Regions from separate parts of the Lysinibacillus sp. EB271-A1-10B genome, predicted to be linked through region 3. Evidence: riboswitches for the same ligand, from Rfam matches in the RefSeq annotation. Region 3 holds a riboswitch; each other region holds the start of a gene.

Region 1 (3,130 bases), on a different contig from region 3:
ATTTATCACCAGATGATGCGTTTGAGTTTGTATCATCTTTTTTACCAGCACCACAAGCAGCTAAGGCTAATACTAATACTGATAAAAATAATCCTGTTAAAAATTTCTTCATTTTATTGCACTCCCTTTTAACTAATTTAAAATATGTTAGCGGCATAAAACCGAAATAACTTTTTTGATGTTCGTAGCGAGATACGCTTTTTTCTTTTTAGCGTTTATCTGTTTTGGCTGTAATTAAGTCGCCAATCCATTGAATAATAAATACTACTATTAAGATTAATATAGTCGCCATTAAAGTTACATCTTGGCGATTACGTTGGAAACCATCTAAGAATGCTAAGTTTCCTAGACCGCCTGCACCGATAATACCTGCCATCGCAGTATAGCCAACAAGTGCTACAGCCGTTACAGTAAGACCAGAAATAAGCGCTGGGAACGATTCTGGAATTAAAACTTTCCAAATAATCGTTGACGTTTTAGCACCCATTGAACGAGCCGCTTCAATAACGCCTTTATCGATTTCACGCAATGAAATTAATACCATACGCGCATAAAATGGTGCAGCTCCGATAATTAGTGCCGGTAAAGCAGCATCTGCGCCACGAATTGTGCCGAGTAAAAATTTCGTAAATGGAATTAATAAAATAATCAAAACGATAAATGGAATCGAACGGAAAATATTAACGATTGAGCCTGTTAAAAAGTTCACCAGTTTATTGGCCCATAGTTGGTTTGGACTTGATAAAAACAATAAGATCCCAATTACTAATCCAAGTATAAATGTGATCACCGTAGAGATTGTTGTCATATACAACGTTTCATACGTAGCTTCCCACATTTTTTCCCAGTCGACATTCGGAAAGAAATTAGTTAGCATTGGCAATCACCTCCGTTTGTACTTCGACTGTATGCAAGTAGCTAAGTGCAGCTGCAACATTCGACTCTGTGCCTTCAATTTGTACAATAAGTGTACCGTACGCACCATTTTTTGTTTGCGAAATATTACCATGTACTATACTTACTTCTACATCACACTGTTTTACAAGATGTGAGATGACAGGCTGCTCTGTTTTTTCTCCTACAAATATTAGCTTTACAAGTTGTCCATTAGGGTAATTTGCTTTAATTTGTGCCACAGTTTCCTGTGTCTCCTTCGTATCTGTAATTTGAGAAACGAATTTTTTTGTAATGTCCGCTTGTGGCGCTTGGAATACTTGTAATACTTCACCACGTTCTACAATTTCTCCAGCTTCCATAACCGCTACACGGTGGCAAATTTTACGAATAACATGCATTTCATGTGTGATTAACACGATCGTTAAACCTAGTCGTTCATTAATATCGACAAGTAAATCTAGGATAGCATCTGTTGTCTCCGGATCGAGTGCGGATGTTGCCTCATCACATAACAATACTTCTGGATTATTAGCAAGTGCACGAGCGATGCCTACACGTTGCTTTTGTCCCCCCGATAATTGTGATGGATACGCTTTAGCACGTCCGTCTAAGCCAACTAGTGTGATCAATTCTTTCACACGTGCCTCACGTTTTGCCTTTGGAACACCTGCGATTTCTAGTGGGAAAGCAATGTTTTCCGCAACAGTTCGAGACCAAAGTAAATTGAAATGTTGGAAAATCATACTGACCTTTTGTCTAGCATCTCTAAGCTTTTGCCCCTTTATGGATGAAAATTCTTGATTGTTAACCGTTACCGTACCAGATGTAGGCTTTTCTAAACCGTTTAACAAACGAATCATTGTACTTTTACCAGCGCCACTATAGCCGATAATGCCATAAATTTCACCTTTATCGATAGAAAGGTTGACGTCTTTAACTGCTGTTAATTCGCCATTCGAGGTCTTGTATTTCTTCGTAATATTTTGAAGCTGAATCATAGCGAATTCTCCTTTTCTTATATCAATTGTGCCTCGGCATAATTGCGTCTGGAATCGGCTTTGTGCTGGCACAAAGAAATCCTTTTCGATTCCATGACATCCGCCGGAGGCTCTAGGCCAACATGACGTTGGTCACTCAGTCGTTGCCACAGGATGTGGCGTTCTTAGACTGAGTTCCTCTATTTCAGCGGCTGAAAGAAGTAAAAAACCCCTTCAACTATAGACAAGTAGAAGGGGTCACGTAACTTATACGTTGAACCGTTCTCTCATCTTTCAAAGATAAAATCTTTGGGTGATTTGGCACCTTTTCACTTTTGTGATGGTTGCCGGGCTTCATAGGGCACTTCCCTCAGCCGCTCTTTATAAGAGTTCGATATATTTATATTTTTTAGTATATTCGTACTTTACCACGTGAGTAAAGTCCAGTCAATTTATTTTTTTAACAATTCGTATAAATACGGTACGGATTGAAAGGCATAAACCTTCTCCGTCACTTTTCCGCCTTCACATACAAGTAAACACGGTACACTTTCAATTTTATTTTCATAAGCGATTTGCTCAATAAAGTTAATATTCGCTTTACCAATCTGTAGCTGTGGCAGCAATTGTTCAACAACCGACATCATTTTCGATGCAACTACACACGTTCCACACATTGGTGTATATAAATAAAAAGCAGCCTTTTCACCAGACTGGATAGCCACGTCCCACTGCTCTTTTGACCATTCTTCCATCTTTTTTCACGCAACCTTACAAAATATATTCATTATGGATTGAGAAATGTGCACGAAGCAAAATCGCCGCTAACACCTTTCTCGGAGTTGTCTCTACTTCCTTATATGTTGGCATTGTACGTAAATGCTCGGCCTCTGGATAATGTCTGTCCATTAATGCTCGTAGCTTATCACCCGATGTATCTGCATCAAAAAATGTATAAAGCTCACAGCCTTCATATGGATCAAGTAACTCTTCTAATTGATGCACACCAATTGTACCATTCGTGCAAAGTATTTTAACATGTTCATTTAAAATAGGTTCAATTTGAAGCTTATCCGAACGGCCTTCGACAATTAAGCATTTCCCCTCGAACATAACGCCACCCCCGTTTAGACATATCCCTTATCATTATTATATCAATAAATCTTGTCATTGATACTGTTAGACACCTATTGTTAAGGGAATATACTGGCATTCACCCTCATCCACTATGATGGCAGAATGGATGAAGATAATAA
Region 2 (3,130 bases), on a different contig from region 3:
GCATTCTGAAAAACATAGGAAGGATCACAACATTGCAACTATAATTTATGCATTTGAAAGCAAGGTAATTCGTGATGGTGAGGAGGTAGACTCATTCTATATTTACTTGAGTCCACTAATGATGAAACATGCAGACCATCCAGATAAACCAATTGATGGGGATACATACCTAATTGTTGACGATAGCAAAAAGCGTAAGTATACAAAAGTAATAAATCCTAATCCAAGTGAAGAAGTCAAAGAAGAGCCTAAGAAGAAATTTAAACCAAAACCAAAGAAATAATAGAATTGAGACTACCTCTTCGGGGGTAGTCCTTTTTTATGTCTTTATTTAACTGGTTGACTAGCTCTTATCTTCGCTATCGAACAAACCATCGAAGACAGCCCCCAAGACTGCAATGGTTTTCTTTCTTTCTTCGGGTGTCATTTTATTTACTGCTCTTTGAATTGTGAGTATATCTGTGTCAGTGTTATTTTCACTTACAATGCTATAGAAATTTCTTTTTACGTCTGTGCGACCTAGTAGGTAGTCTACAGATACATCAAAATAGTCTGCTACTTTTTCTAATGTTTCTGCTTTTGGGCTTTGAGATTTTAAAGTATAGAAGTAATTCTCGCCAAATCCCATATCGAAAGCCACTTGTTTTAGATTTTTATCTTTATTTTTTGCTAACTCCTTTATCCTTGCAAACATTGTCATATTAATAATCTCCTTTTGGCATAAGACAAAATATAAGCAGAAAGTACACAACTAGATAAAAATCATTGACTTAGGTACTCTATTAGGTTATTATCATCTCATAAGCTAAGTTATTAGCTAAAAAAGACAGTAAAAAATACGACCTATTTATAAACATTTTTCGTTGGGGAACGGTTTAAATGTTGGTTTAAAGGCTTTTTAAAAGTCTTATTTAGCTATGTCTAAATAGTACTCTACAGAGTAATTATTGTCAATGATGTTAGCTTGTTTTTATCTTGAAAAGTACGCATTCAATGATTCACTGTGATACCGAGCCAATGACGGTATAGTATTCGAACTTATAGCTCATGTGACGGTAGCAACGTTAAAAATAAAACTAATAATCCATTGATAAGAGGTTGACTAATATGATAAATGTAGCACTAGCAATGAGAACAACTAATACAAAATTTGAGCAAGCTGAAAATATCGTATTTATGGATACTAACAATATCATTCATATCTATAGAATAAACCACAAAGAATATGATAATGGTTGGTTATTATTGGATATCTTGTTTGACAATCTTGAAGAGTTCAAGACAAAAGAATGGTCATTCGACAATGTAGCAAGTGTTTACTTTGAAAGTTATGATAATGATTTGTTTGGTCTTGAGCGTCTTCAATCGTTCGATGTAGTAGAAATAGTAGAGCTGTAAATTATCCCAAAGGAGCAGGCTTTTTTATTTAAAATTCTATACACTTCTTTTTATCAGAAGTATGAGTTATAATAAAAATTACATAGATTTTATAAGAAGTGGAATAAACTAAAAAAACAAATGTATTACTCCCAAACATAATGACATGCATGGTTAATAACAAAATATTCTATGTATTGTTGATATTCTTAAATGTTCATGTTACAATTCTTTTTAATTAAATAATCTTATCAAGAGAAGTTGAGGGATTTGGCCCGATGACGCTTCAGCAACCTCTAACAAAAGTTAGAAAGGTGCTAATTCCAGCGAAGGATTTGTCCTTTGAGAGATAAGAGTGAACGTGGAAAACATCCTTCTCATTCTATCTCAAATGGAATGAGGGGGATTTTTTAATTTCATCGAAAAAAAGACTTTACGCAAGGCCTGTGTATGGAGACTAAGGCCAATAATGGGTTTAACAGAGAGAACTATAAGAGAGGGGAATGCAAGATGCCAATTAATATTCCAAAAAACTTACCAGCTGGAGAACATTTACGTGAGGAAAAAATCTTCGTAATGGACGAGGATAGAGCGAAAACTCAACAAATTCGTCCGTTAAATATCTTAATCTTTAATTTAATGCCAGAAAAAGAAAAAACAGAGCTGCAATTACTACGTTTATTAGGGAATACCCCGTTACAAGTGAATATTACATTTTTGAATACTGCTACTCATGAATCGAAAAATGTTAGTAAATCACATTTACAATTATTTTATACGACGTTCGATCAAATTCGTCATCGTCGCTATGATGGCATGATTATTACGGGTGCACCAGTAGAAAAAATGCCGTTTGAAGAAGTGAACTACTGGCAGGAAATTTCAGAAATTATGGACTGGTCCAAAACGAACGTAACATCGGTTCTACATATATGTTGGGGTGCACAGGCAGCGTTATACCATCATTACGGTATTGGCAAAATTGGGCTTTCTGCTAAATGCTCAGGTGTATATTCTCATGTCATTACGGATTTAACAGTGGATTTAGTACGCGGCTTTAGTGATTTGTTTACGGCACCACATTCGCGTTATACGTCTGTATCGATTGATGAAGTACGCAACCACCCTGATTTACGATTGCTCTCTTATTCAGAAGATGCTGGTGTTTTTATTGTGCAATCTAAAGACAATAAAAATATTATGATTACTGGTCACCTTGAATATGATGCGACAACTTTAGCGGATGAATATAGTCGCGATGTTGCGAAAGGATTAGATATTGATGTGCCCTTGAATTACTTCCCTAATGATGATCCAGCAAATGAACCGATTAATACGTGGCGTGCCCATACACATTTGTTATTCTCGAACTGGTTGAACTACTATGTTTATCAAGAAACACCATACGAATGGGATTTTGTTGATCAAATTGAATATCATATTTAATGCCATAGAAAAATGATGACCTTGATATTTTTGGGTCATCATTTTTTACTTTTCTCATTTCCGTTCCGGCTGGTCACTTTGTAGCTGCCGCTTTGCTTTCGCACAGAGCCTCCTGGGGGGCGTCCGATGAGCCGCTTCACTTTTGGTAATGAACCACACTGCTGTTAATTGTCTGGCGATTTTTTATTCTTATCACTGTTTGGTGTATTTCCGGTATCACTATCATTTTGTGTAGAATTGCCGGTATCGTTTTCAATTTTACTTTGAGTAGTATTTTCGGCAGTACTATTACTTGCACTTTGAGCAG
Region 3 (3,130 bases):
TTTTGGGGATGGAGATAATGATATCGATATGCTAGAGCAGGTCGGCTTCGGTATTGCAATGGGAAACGGTAGTGAAGCATTAAAAAATATCGCTAATTTTGTAACAAAGAAATCAACTGAAGATGGTATTGATTATGCTCTTCGTGAGCTAGGAATCATTTAATGGGAAAAACTGTATTGAATTCATAACACTCATAATGTTGTCTCCATTGAGTTATGATAAAGCTAACTATAAAAATTATTATGCTTTAGGTGGGATGGATTTATGGCGCAGCATGTGCAATCTCTTATTGAACATTATGGATATTTTGGCATCATTCTTGTCCTAATTGGGGGGATTGTCGGGCTGCCACTTCCTGATGAATTATTTTTGACATATGTAGGGTATAGCGTTTATCGAGAAACGCTTGCACATATTCCTGCTTTAATCAGCGCTATCGTAGGTGCGGTAGGAGGAATTACTTTGAGCTACTATATAGGCTATAGATTCGGGCTACCTTTATTGCAAAAATACGGTTCGAAAATTCATATTACTGAGCAGAAAATTGATTTTACTAAAGAGTTATTTGCAAAAATAGGGCCGGGATTATTATTAATAGGATATTTTATTCCTGGTGTGCGCCATCTTACAGCATATATTGCCGCTATTAATAATTATCCTTATAAAAAATTTGCTTTCTTTGCGTATACGGGAGCAGTTATATGGACATTTACGTTTATTACTTTAGGTAATGTACTAGGTGAGAAATGGCATTATGTTGAGGCATATTTATCCCGTTACAGCATTTATCTTATAGTATTGTTTATAATAATTATGCTGATCGTTTATGTTGTTTTTAAAAAAAGGAATCCCACTAATATAAATGATTAAGAAAGGTCTGGTTCAATATTTATTGAATCAGACCTGTTGCTATATTAAGGCAATATAGCAAATGAACGAACAGGGAATCCAGATGCTTTTTCAGGCTTCGGCACAATATTGAATATAACGGCGCCTTTTGGAGGTAGCTTATCCAAATTTGTCATAAGCTCAATTTGATAAGTATCTTGCTCAAGCACAAAATATTCGCCGTCTAACTTACCGTTTTTACGAAAATCTGTTGCTGAATCCGTATCAAAAGTTTCGTGGCCGATTGCACTTACTTTTCGTTCGTTGAATAAAAATTGCAAAGCTTCTAATCCCCAGCCAGGAATATGATTATTGCCATCGGTATCTTTATTGCTGAAAGCCTCTTTATCTGGCCAACGTTTACTCCAATCTGTACGCAGCGCAACAAAGGTACCTTCTTCAATTTCTCCATATTCAGCTTCAAAGTTAAGAATATCTTGAACGCTTAACGTGTAGTCGTTGTTAATTTCAGCTTCCTTCGATTTATCAATAACGATTAGTGGGAGTACTAGTTCTTTTAGCTCCAATTCCTCTAAATAGCGTGTTTCTTGCACGAAATGGATAGGTGGGTCGATATGTGTTCCGTATTGTCCAGGGAAAGAGAATTGTTGTGCAAAGAATCCATCATCATGTGAAAATAATGTTTCAAATTTTGCATCATCAAACATAAAGAAATGAGGAGAGTTTGGACCGAATGTATGTGTTAAATCAACCCATTCTTTTGATTTCAATAATTTTATTGCTTGTAAAAGTTCGTTTGCCATACTATTTCCCTGCTTTCTGTGCATATTTTGGGTGCGATTCTTTGCGTATCATTCACGTTAAAGAGCAAATAAAAAAGAGTCCTCCTTGTAGAAGAGGACTCTTGTGCAAAGCAAATGCAGTAAGTCTTCTCATCTTCAAGGCTAAATTATGCCATTTGGAATTAGCACCATACCTATAGGCTGGTTGCTGAGACTTCATAGGGCCAATCCCTCCGTCTCTCTTGATAAGAAAATACGATATAAAAATTTTCAGAAATAAAGTTTACAAATAATTTAGCATATTTATTTATAGGTTACAAGTTCAATAGGGATACGAGGTTAAAAAATTTCAACACTTCAAAACCTCCAAAAGCATGCGAAAAGCAAAAAGAGGCCCTCTTCAAAGGGCCAACTCTTCACCAACTCAAAGCTAATGTAAGCTTACAACAGCCGCTATCAGTAAATATTATACGAATGCCATCTGGCGTATAGGTAGTTTCGAATTTTATCGTAACGCCCGTTGACGTAATTAATTTTTCAACTTCTGTTTTATTTGATAGTTGCGCTGCGTTCATAAGATCATGTGCAAATTGCTCTGATTCATCAATTTTATCCGTAAGTAATTGTGCTTGCTGCATAATAATCTTGACTCGTTTCGCGGAAGTCTTTAATTTCACTGTATTGATGGATGGAAATGGACTTCTATTCGTTGGGTCAGGCATTGCTAGATGTCTAGAAGGTTGTTGAGTAGTTGGTTGATTTGCCATTACCCATGCCGGATAATAATTAGGATAGACAAAATACGGATAAGGATTGTAATACAACTAAATTTCCTCCTATCCTATAGTTGATACATTATCTTATGTACAACAAAGACTTTAGGTGTTAATGGCAAATGCTTTGAAAAGCCTGAGCGAAAAGGTACTCAAGTCTATGCAAAAGGAGGGATTGATTTCCGTCATCGCTGATCCCCGAGGAGTCGCCCAGCCTCCACTCCAATCAACATGTATCTTCTGGCATGGCACTTTAATTTATAGTGATAAAACAAAACATTAGCCACAGATTTTTTGAGCGAAAGCGAAGTAGCTTAGAACGGAAATTATCCTCATTTAAAGTGCTATAACATTGACAAATATGTCCTTTTCATTGTTTTTTGATCCTATAAGCAAGGGGACTATTGTTTGTTTCTATCAAAGATTAACCATAGGAATGTAGTAGCTGCTGCAAGCATCACTAAGCCGAATCCGTATATAGGTGTATGTGCTAATGATTGGTGGCGAATGATGAATCCTCCAATGTATGACCCTATAAAAATGCCAATGTTAAAGGCCGAAATGTTTAATGCGGAAGCCATTGAAATAGCTGATGGTATATATTTTTCTGAAAGCTGAACGGCATAAAGCTGTAATCCCGGTACATTCATAAACATAAATAGACCCATCATAAGGACCATTAATAATCCCATGATTGATGACTCCAAAAAGAAGCCAATGCCGAG
Region 4 (3,130 bases), on a different contig from region 3:
AACTTTGAATGCTATTCATTTAATTCGCCTCCTAATTCCTCAACGCATACCCCGTTTTCTATAAAATACGTAAGTGCCTTTTCAACGATATGTGCCTTACCGTGTAGATGCACGACAATATTACCGACGATGCCGTTTTTTAATTCAATGATATTGGCTGTTAAAATATTTGGTTGTACATCATAAACTTTGCTCACTTCTGCAAGTAATGGCTTCCCGGTACTTTCACCAAGGAATGTTAAGCGAATCACACTTCCGGAAAGATTTAATTGTTCGATTAGGGAAGAAGATAAATTACGTTGAGAAATAGTGTTTAAAAACTTTCGTGTCGTTGGGTGCTGAGGCTTCGAAAATAGTTCTATAGCAGAGCCATATTCCACAACCGTCCCTGATTCAAGAACGGATACATCATCGCAAATTTTTTGAATAACATTCATTTCATGTGTAATGAGTAAAATAGTGATGCCCAACTCACGGTTAATTTTCAAGAGAAGCTCGAGAATAGCTTCAGTTGTTTCAGGATCGAGAGCACTTGTTGCTTCATCACTGAGTAAAATCTCAGGCTCTTGGGCGAGGGCACGTGCAATAGCGACACGTTGCTTTTGACCACCCGAAAGTTGGCTAGGATAACTATCTAATTTCTCTGTTAGGCCAACAATTTCTGCATATTTTGCGACGCGTTTTTTCACTTCAGAGTCGTTATAGCCTAGAAGCTTTAATGGTACCGAGATATTGTTGTAAACGGTCGCTGTTTTTAAGAGATTAAAATGCTGGAAAATCATGCCGATTTTTTGACGTGTTTTGCGGAGGTCGTTTAAAGAAAGGGAAGTAATATCTACATTGTCGATCAATACTTTTCCTGTTGTTGGACGCTCTAATAAATTAACACAGCGAATAAGGGTACTTTTTCCTGCGCCACTGTAGCCAATAACCCCATGAATTTCACCTTTTTTGACATGCAGGTTAATGCCATCTACTGCCTTAACGATACCTTTTTTAGTTTTAAATTCTTTTGTTATATTTTCTAGTTGAATCATACTGTGAACTCTCCTTTCTAAGTCCTTCTATAAAGCAAGAATCTGCTAGCATACCTATAGGAGTCTCGCAGATTCTCAATTTATGAAAGGCCCTTCATCGTTACTTACCAGCTTGGAATGATAGAACCTTTGAATTCCTCTTCAATAAATTTGCGTACTTCATCAGATTGATAGGCTTCAACAAATTTTTTAATCGCTGGGTCATCCTCGTTTTCAGCACGTACCGCAATGTAGTTTACATATGGAGAGTTAGTAGATTCTAAAAGAATGGAGTCTTTTTTAGGATCAATACCAGCATCAAGAGCGAAGTTCGTATTAATAGCTGCCACATCTACTTCACTAAGCTGCTTCGGAATTTGTGCAGCCTCTAATTCAATGAATTTAAAATTCTTTTTGTTTTCTTCCACATCGCGAATAGATGCTGTTAAGTCTGCACCTTCTTTTAATTTAATGATGCCTGCCTCTTGAAGAACAAATAGAGCACGAGCCCCGTTCGTTGGATCATTTGGTAATCCGAATGTAGCACCATCAGGAACTTCATCCAATGATTTATATTTATCAGAGTATATGCCCATAGGAGTTAAAATTGTTTTTCCTACTGGTACTAAATCTGTTTTGTGATCTTTGTTAAATGCATCGAGGAAAGGCTTGTGTTGATAACTGTTTACATCAAGATCACCCTCGGCTAACGATGTATTTGGTAAAACATAATCAGAGAACGTTTTTAGTTCTACCTCTAAGCCACTTTCTTTGGCAACTTTTGCTGCAACCTCTGCAATTTGTTCGTGTGGACCAGAAGTTACACCTACTACAATTTTATTTTCATTAATAGCCTTACCTTGACTACCTTTATCTTCATTAGTACCGCAGCCTACTAATGCTGCTACTAATGTGAGACTCGCTAAACCTAGTAAAATTTTGTTTTTCTTTTTCATGAGACATACCTCCAAAGTTGTTTTATCGGCTGGTAAAAATAAAAAAAACTCTCTTAAAAAAATTAAGAGAGGCTCATGAAAAAACGTCCTCTCTTATCTTTCAAACGATGATCGTTTGCTGGATTTGGCACCTTCCTTAAAAAAGGAGGTTGCCGAGCTTCATAGGGCCAGTCCCTCAGCTACTCTTGATAAGAGATTTATAATATTTTTTTGTAAATCCGATATATCTAATATAGATTATAGGATATAGTAAGTCAATCGAATTTTTGAAATATTTTTTTTTGTTATACTATTTGATCGCGAAAGAGGCATGGGAATTCTTGCTAGGGTAGGGTGGAAATATTGTTATCAGGACAGTGTATTAGATAGTTTGATGAATCAAAGGTCATGTTCAATTTATCCGTTAGAAGAAGGGTTGAGGCAACCAAGAAAGATCATGAAATGAAAACTGCCCCTATAGCGAGTGTGAACTAATAGGACAGTTTTTGAATGGAAGGAAATCCAATGCTTATAAATTAAAGAAGTTTAATTTTTCAATTCGGCTGATTGCTTCACGTAAGCGATCTTCACTTACAAGTAAACCTACACGAACATAGCCTTCACCGTATTGACCGAAGCCATTGCCTGCAGCTACTGCGATATCAGCTTTATCGAGCAATACATCAGTAAACTGCTCACTTGTATAACCTAATGGAACAGGGAGCCATGCAAAGAAAGAGCCCTTTGGTGCGGTTACTTGCCAACCAATTCGCTGTGCTTCTTCGATAAGAACATTTCGTCGACGCTCATAAGTCGCTCTTAGCTTATTCGCGCAATCCTGAGATGCTGTAAGGGCAACCGCTGCTGCTTGTTGTACGGCAGGGAATTGACTACAAAATAGATGATCTTGAATAAGATTAATAGCCGCAACAATATCAGCGTTACCAACTGCAAATCCAATACGCCAGCCTGCCATATTATATGTTTTAGATAATGTATACATCTCGATGCCGACCTCTTTGGCACCTTCCGCTTGCAGGAAACTAATAGGTTTCTTGCCGTCAAATCCAATTGCACCGTAAGCGAAATCATGTGAGACAATCATGTTGTGCTCTTTAGCAAAGCGCGCCGTTTCCTCGAAAAATTCAAGTGTTGCAGTACCACCAGTTGGATTGTTCG

What was found. Region 3 has a riboswitch for S-adenosylmethionine ahead of AC3WSK_RS16665 (cyclase family protein). Riboswitches for the same ligand answer to the same signal wherever they lie in the genome.
Region 1: another riboswitch for S-adenosylmethionine. It lies ahead of AC3WSK_RS11560 (methionine ABC transporter ATP-binding protein); the one in region 3 lies ahead of AC3WSK_RS16665 (cyclase family protein).
Region 2: another riboswitch for S-adenosylmethionine. It lies ahead of metA (homoserine O-acetyltransferase MetA); the one in region 3 lies ahead of AC3WSK_RS16665 (cyclase family protein).
Region 4: another riboswitch for S-adenosylmethionine. It lies ahead of AC3WSK_RS24975 (MetQ/NlpA family ABC transporter substrate-binding protein); the one in region 3 lies ahead of AC3WSK_RS16665 (cyclase family protein).

The regions. Positions count from the first base shown of each region.
Region 1 covers NZ_JBYTDL010000007.1:28,690-31,819, forward strand. Annotated here, with positions in the region: gene AC3WSK_RS11550 (MetQ/NlpA family ABC transporter substrate-binding protein) at 1-112, opposite strand, end outside; gene AC3WSK_RS11555 (methionine ABC transporter permease) at 209-877, opposite strand; gene AC3WSK_RS11560 (methionine ABC transporter ATP-binding protein) at 867-1,895, opposite strand; SAM riboswitch class I at 2,159-2,264, opposite strand; gene AC3WSK_RS11565 (thioredoxin family protein) at 2,327-2,629, opposite strand; gene AC3WSK_RS11570 (toprim domain-containing protein) at 2,646-2,987, opposite strand.
Region 2 covers NZ_JBYTDL010000003.1:384,786-387,915, reverse strand. Annotated here, with positions in the region: gene AC3WSK_RS07130 (hypothetical protein) at 1-283, shown strand, start outside; gene AC3WSK_RS07125 (helix-turn-helix domain-containing protein) at 344-700, opposite strand; gene AC3WSK_RS07120 (hypothetical protein) at 1,099-1,398, shown strand; SAM riboswitch class I at 1,623-1,733, shown strand; gene metA (homoserine O-acetyltransferase MetA) at 1,888-2,823, shown strand; partial or broken gene AC3WSK_RS07110 (hypothetical protein) at 2,988-3,130, opposite strand, start outside.
Region 3 covers NZ_JBYTDL010000013.1:61,723-64,852, reverse strand. Annotated here, with positions in the region: gene AC3WSK_RS16675 (Cof-type HAD-IIB family hydrolase) at 1-163, shown strand, start outside; gene AC3WSK_RS16670 (DedA family protein) at 266-871, shown strand; gene AC3WSK_RS16665 (cyclase family protein) at 916-1,653, opposite strand; SAM riboswitch class I at 1,780-1,884, opposite strand; gene AC3WSK_RS16660 (YuzC family spore coat inner layer protein) at 2,049-2,456, opposite strand; gene AC3WSK_RS16655 (MFS transporter) at 2,807-3,130, opposite strand, start outside.
Region 4 covers NZ_JBYTDL010000036.1:11,638-14,767, reverse strand. Annotated here, with positions in the region: gene AC3WSK_RS24985 (methionine ABC transporter permease) at 1-19, opposite strand, end outside; gene AC3WSK_RS24980 (methionine ABC transporter ATP-binding protein) at 12-1,037, opposite strand; gene AC3WSK_RS24975 (MetQ/NlpA family ABC transporter substrate-binding protein) at 1,142-1,972, opposite strand; SAM riboswitch class I at 2,063-2,167, opposite strand; gene AC3WSK_RS24970 (pyridoxal phosphate-dependent aminotransferase) at 2,481-3,130, opposite strand, start outside.